DNA from 2 places in the Salinivibrio sp. KP-1 genome. Region 2 is predicted to be linked to the other one. Evidence: predicted binding sites of a transcription regulator. Region 2 holds the regulator's gene; the other holds the start of a gene.
The links. The regulator CRP, encoded in region 2, controls carbon source genes, mostly activating them, when cyclic AMP is high. The targets are predictions, from matches to a motif close to TGTGANNNNNNTCACA.
Positions count from the first base shown of each region.

Region 1: the regulator CRP is predicted to act here: its motif matches at 2,012-2,027, upstream of dinG (ATP-dependent DNA helicase DinG).

Region 1 covers NZ_LAQR01000001.1:725,709-729,136, reverse strand. The annotation lists gene dinG (ATP-dependent DNA helicase DinG) at 1-1,920, opposite strand, end outside; gene WN56_RS03235 (porin) at 2,457-3,419, shown strand.
Region 2 covers NZ_LAQR01000036.1:165,907-169,334, forward strand. The annotation lists gene WN56_RS09510 (DUF1338 domain-containing protein) at 1-734, shown strand, start outside; gene WN56_RS09515 (hypothetical protein) at 809-1,675, opposite strand; gene crp (cAMP-activated global transcriptional regulator CRP) at 1,806-2,438, opposite strand; gene WN56_RS09525 (phosphoribulokinase) at 2,688-3,428, opposite strand, start outside.

The sequences.
Region 1 (3,428 bases), on a different contig from region 2:
CGCTTCTGGCACCGCGATTTGTAAAAACGGGTTGCCACCACAGCGCTCGATATACTCCGCGTGCGCTTCTTCAACCGGCGAGGTGGGCACGGCAAAAGGGATCTTAGTAATAATGAGGTTGGTCAATAAGTTGCCCGGTAAGTCCAGGCCTTCGGAAAAGCTGCCGGTGCCAAAAATGATACTGGTTTTATCAGCGTTAACCGCTTGCTGATGCGCCTTTAGTAATCCGGGACGCGACTGGCTCCCTTGGCAAAGCAGCTGCCAGCCCCGTTGCTTGCAGGTGCTTTCTATCGCTTTTGTCACTTGCTGCATTTGCCAGTAGGAGGCGAAGAGCACCAAAGAGGCGCGTTCGCCTTCCAGATGTTCGAGTATTTTATCGCTCAGCACATCCGTAAAGTCGCTCGCTTGAGGTTCACAAGGCATCGTCGGGATCACCAAGCGCGCTTTATTGGGGTAATCAAATGGCGAAGGCAAGGCTAAATAACGCGAGCCGTCGGTTTCGCTCAAGCCCACTTGACGGCAGAAATAACTGAACCGGTTGAGTGCACGTAAGGTCGCGGAAAATAGGCCAACCCCGGCTGCACGGGACCAGAGCATTTGGTCTAAACGCCAACCCACTTCCAAGGGGGAGACATGGATCCAAAGGTCGCCTTCGCGCTCGCGACACGCTCGCACCCAACGTGCCAAGGGGGCGCCTTTATCCGAATTAGGTTGAGCCATCAAGGTCCACACCTTTTCTAAATTTTCTAACCGTTGCAGGAAAAAAGCCGTTTCCGCGAGCGCCGGATCAGCCAGTTTGGCCGAAATGTCATTTTCTTTCAGACGTTCATTGATCAAATCATGAATTTTTCCCAATGCCTGATGGGCTTTTTTGCTCGCCGTTTTGAGTTGCTCACTGGGTGAGATAAGCGCATCGGGGAGCTCGCCATCAGCAAAGCGGTAGCAACCATCATTGTTGAGCGGCAATTGACTGAGCTGTTGTTTAACCTCGCGTAAGCCTGGGATTAAGGTTTGAATCGCGTCTAGCAAGCTATCCACAAACCGATGTGCGCGCTTAATATCAGCGGTATTCCCCAACTTGGTCGTCGTTTGATTGAGCTTTTCCAGCCAGCTGACCACACCCAACAAGCTGGCACTGGCGGCCGAAAAGTCTCGCGCGACAGTGGGCAAGTGATGAGCTTCGTCAATCATATACAGGCATTGCTCCGGCTCGGGCAAGATCACCCCGCCGCCGAGCTCAAGATCGGCGAGCAGCAAACTGTGGTTCACCACCACCACATCCGCTTTATCCATCGCCTCTCGTGCTTTAGCAAACGGGCAAGCACGGTGGGCGGGCAAACCGGCATGACAAGTGTGCTTATCAGAGGCGATGGCTTGCCAAAGATGATCAGCAATGGGTTTTGGCCAACTGTCTCTGTCACCATCCCACTTACCTCGGCTCAGCGCAGCGTAGAGATCGTTGAGTGATAATTGCTCGTTGCGCTTGGGTTTTTGGGTAAATAGCGCCCCTTGAATGCTTTCCATGTCCGCTACCGCACTGAGCTTATGTGCACAGCAATAGCGTTGACGCCCTTTGGCTAAAATAAAATCGAACGGTTTGGGGCAGATGCGATGAAAAAACGGGATGTCTTTATTGGCAAGCTGTTCTTGCAACGCCACCGTCGCGGTTGAAATAACCACTTTTTTATTGTTGTTGAGTGCAAACGGGATCGCGCCCATCAGATAGGCCATCGACTTACCGACCCCTGTGCCTGCTTCTGCCACTAATAGTCGCCGTTTAGGCGCGTAATCGCCAGCTAGGGTCTTCGCGAGCTCTGCCACCAAATAGTTCTGAGCTTTACGGGGAATAAAGTGGGGAAGTTGATCTTGTAGCGTTTGGTAGCAAGCGCGAATGTCTGATTTTACGGCAGGACTGAGCATCAACAGGTCCGAGTTGCAAAGGTTGACGCCTAGTATAACACGGGGCAAAAACGTGAAAACGATCGCGAACTGCAAGATTTCCTTACAGATATGAGATCCTGGTCACGAATTTAATTTGAACCATTCTTCGCTATCTTGCTGATCTGCCGTTTGATTAACAAAACGCCTGATTTAAGCTACTGATTAGTTTTTTATTCTAATATAAGGGTAAATAATTACTGATTTTGGTGTTTTATGTTGTTATTGTTTGTTGTTTATTTTCATCAAAAGACGGGTGTCGAGTCAGTTAAACTGTGATCTCAGTTCAGCAAATATCACTATATTATTGTTTTTAAGCGGTTTTTGCCTAGATTGTAATGCGCTTCCGGCGAGTTGACAGAACCACATTTGTTCTGCACGATTAGCCACGAAGTTTCAGTGAACTGGCATTTTGTTCTTCGCAGCGTTTGCTGCTGGTAATAGAGTGACAGTCACCATAAAACAGAGTTCCATGAAGGAACTCATAATGACTAAATAGAAAAGGCAGTGGATTAACCATGAAAAAGACTATTCTAGCAATGGCAGTACCAGCTCTGCTGGCTGCTGGCTCAGCATCAGCAAGCATCAACCTGTATGACGCAGAAGGCGTTAAAGTAGACGCGTCTGGTGCAGCCGAAGTACAATACTTCCAAGCTATCGGTGAAAACAAAGATGGCGAGTGGCGCCTAGATGACGGTGACTTCGCTGTTAACACCGAAGTTGCTGTTTCTGAAGACTTGGCTGCAATCGGTCACTTCGCATTTAAATTCGAAGACAGCACCACTAAAAACGATGAGCTTTACGTTGGTTTCAAAGGCAGTGACTGGGGTACGCTTACTTTCGGTCGTCAACTGCTGATCAACGATGACATGGGCATCACCAAAGACTACGAGTTGTCATCAGCTTCTAACGGTACTCTTCGCACTGAAGGTGACCAAGTTGCTAAATACGTTTACGATAACGGTACATTCTACGCAGGCCTATCTACGCTGCAAAACAGCGATGGTGAAGAGTCAAGCGACGAGTACAAAATCTACGACGGCCGTCTTGGCTATCGTGTAGCTGACGTTGACATGCGTGTATATTACTACTATGCAGATGACGCAGGTGTTAACACAGCAGGAGACGATTTCGTCTATGCCTCAAAAGGTGACGTAGAAAACTACAACTTCGAAGTTGAGTATGCTGGCATCGAAAATGTAAGCCTTGCTGCTGCGTATGGTGTTAATACTGTTGACACTGGTTCAAGCGACACAGAAGCAGATTTCTTCTCTGTGGCAGCTGATTACACGCACGGCAAAACCACTTACGCTATCGGTATCGATAACAAAGATAACGACAACGAAGAAGACGTAACTGGTTACTACGCGAACGTAACTTATGCACTGCACAACAATGCAAAAGTATACGCAGAAGTGGGCGACAACGACGCTGATAACAACGACTGGGGTTATGTAGCAGGTATGGAAGTTAAGTTCTAATTGAACTTA
Region 2 (3,428 bases):
GCCCTTCGGCACATAAGGTGCATGCCTTATTAGAGGAAGGGCAACCTTTGATCAATGATCATATTGCCTTACGGACATTTGGTTTGCCTAAGGTTGGGCTAAAGGTACTCGCGCGTCCATTTCTCGCCTTGGGGTATCAGCAAAAAGGTGACTATACCTTTGAAGCGAAAAAGCTCAATGCCTGCCATTTTGAGCACCCCGATCCCTTGATGCCGAAAGTCTTTATCAGTGAATTGATGGTCGAGCAATGCTCGCCCGCGCTTCAGGCGATTGTTGAGAAGCTGGTGGCACAAGTTGATGCGTCGTCACTTACAGGCAGCGATTTTCTCCATCAGGGCCGCCTATGGGATATTGATTGGGCAACCTATCAAACGCTTGCCGAAGAGAGTGAATATGCGTCTTGGGTGGCGGCACACGGTTATGGTGCGAACCATTTTACCGTGAGTGTGAATCAGCTGAATGCGCATGATGATTGCCTCTCGGTGAACAACCGATTGCGCGATAATGGCTTTGCGATTAACGAGTCAGGCGGGGAAGTCAAAGGGGATGCATCTGTGTATCTGGAGCAATCCTCCACCATGGCTGACCGCGTGCCCGTTACTTTCTCCGATTGCACGCAAACCATCCCGGGTGGCTTTTACGAGTTTGCCAAGCGTTATGTCCTGCCCAATGGTGAACTTTACCAAGGTTTTGTGGCTGCTTCGGCAGACAAAATCTTTGAAAGCACCCACTAGTTATTCGTTCTTGAACGAATATGGGGCGACGCCCTATGAAAAGGGAGTGTGTGATACGCTCCCTTTTTTATCGTCTATTGGGTCTCGATGTCGAGCCAAAACGTGTCTGGAATCGCTTGTGTTTCGTTGCTTAAATGCGGGTTGTCGACTCGGATGACAGTACGCTCACCAATGTTCGCCTTTTCAAAGGTTTCCTTAACTAAAGGCGCATTATTGAAAAACTCGATGAATGACCCATCTTGGTATGCCGTTTCAAAGGCGCTATTCAACATCTCGGCGACGTCAGCATGTTGCGGAGACACAAACAGGAACATTGGGAAGCGATAGATCAGCATCAGGTGTGGGTCAACTAACAGATTACCGTATTGCGGCCGCTCGGCTAATTCACTAAAAGGCTCAATCAAGGCACGAGGGAAGAGATCGGCCCGGCCCGTATCAACCACTTTGAAAATGTTTTCAAAGCTCGATATTTCACGTACGCGAAATCCCGCTGAGTTAAGCACCTTGACGTCGGCCCAACCTTGTCCCTGAATCATAGTCAGAGACTGCAAGTCACTCGCGCTACTTATCTGAGCAAGTTGGGGCTCGGTGGCTTGATTGGTAATAAACAGGCGATGGCCGAGTAAGCCACGAAACACGGGATAGCGAACGGGGATCAATTCAGCTTCCAGTGTACGGTCGGCACCAAGCCAGTCGACGGTGAGCTTGCCTTGCTTGAGCATTTCCACCTTACGAGATTGAGAGCCAATTTGGCCGTCAAAGGCTTGTAAGGTAACAGATTCTCCCGACTTTTCGGCAAGAAACTCGATGAGCTCAATGGCATAGAGATCAAGGGCCGAGCCGGCGCGTGGCTCGGGGTGGACAATCGTCGTATTGGACGCAGCATGGACTGAAAACACAGAGAGCGCGAAGGCGGTGAGGGTAACCATGAGTTTTTTCATAAACGACACCTTGTTAATTTTATGTTAACTATGTCGTTTTGAGTGTAGAAGCAATCCGCGTGCTTGCCAGATAATGGAGATAAAAAAACCGACGCCAGGGCGTCGGTTGGTGATACAGAGAGCGGCGCGATTAGCGTGTGCCGTATACCACGATGGTTTTACCGTGTGCGGAAATGAGGTTTTGCTCTTCAAGCATTTTAAGGATACGTCCCACTGTTTCGCGTGAGCAGCCAACGATTTGGCCAATTTCCTGACGGGTGATCTTAATCTGCATACCATCAGGATGCGTCATGGCATCAGGCTGCTTCGCCAAGTTCAACAGGGTTTGCGCAATGCGCCCTGTGACGTCCAGGAAGGCAAGATCCCCCACCTTTTGGCTCGTTACCTGCAAGCGGCGCGCCATTTGTGAGGACAAGCGCATCAAGATATCAGGATTCACTTGGATAAGCTGGCGGAACTTTTTGAATGAAATTTCTGCCACTTCACACGGTGATTTGGCGCGTACCCAAGCAGTGCGCTCTTGGTCTTCTTCGAAAAGCCCGAGCTCACCGATGAAGTCACCTTGGTTAAGGTAAGACAGGATCATTTCCTTGCCTTCTTCATCTTTGATCAGTACGGCCACAGACCCTTTCACGATGTAATACAAGGTCTCCGCCTTTTCACCAGCATGGATAAGCGTGCTTTTCGACGGATACTTATGAATATGACAATGTGAAAGGAACCACTCGAGTGTAGGGTCTGTTTGAGGTTTTCCTGGAACCATATAACTTATTTCCTCTGCATGTGTTGCCCGGCAACAACGTCCTATCTTTGTCTGAGGGGTAACCCATCAGATCATTGCACAGAATACGAAGTCTGAACGCGGGCTACAAGCTCACTGTATGTTAACAAGAGTGTATCTTTTTTTGTTGGTGATTTCTTGATTTTGATCTAGGCCAACCGCCTAAAAAACTGGCAAAAACGTGGCTAAGATCACGGCTTGAGAAGTAATACATCATGAATGCGCTACGCCTCAGCCAATCTTGCCTTTTTCTATCAATTGCTGGATCAATGGACGGATGATCAATTCCATTGCAAAGCCCATTTTTCCTCCCGGCACCACTAAGGTGTTATGGCGCGACATAAACGACCCGGTGATCATTTGCAACAGATAAGGGAAGTCGACGTTTTTCATGCCACGAAAGCGGATCACCACAAAGCTTTCATCCAAAGACGGAATCCCTTTGGCATTTAATGGGTTTGAGGTATCTACCGTGGGAACGCGCTGAAAGTTGATATGGGTGCGAGAAAACTGCGGGGTGATATAGTGCAGGTAATCATCCATTGAGCGCACAATCGAGTCGGTCACCGCTTCACGAGAATGGCCTCTATCGCGCGTATCACGGACAAATTTTTGAATCCACTCTAAGTTGACGATGGGGACCATACCAATCAAGAGATCGACGTGCTGCGCAACGTTGACGTCACCGTCGACCACGCCGCCGTGCAACCCTTCGTAAAACAATACATTGGTATTGTCGGCCAAGTCTTGCCATGGCGTGAAGGTACCAGGCATTTGGTTATAGGGCACCGCTTCATCAAAGGTATGTAAGTAGCGGCGGTACTTCCCGGTGCCTTGGTCACCATATTCACGAAAAAACTGTTCCAGCCGAGGGAAGTCGTTGGCGGTGGGGCCAAAATAGCTGATATGTTTACCTTGCTCACGCGCTTTACGGATCTCGACGTCCATTTCGGGACGGGTAAAGCGATGAAA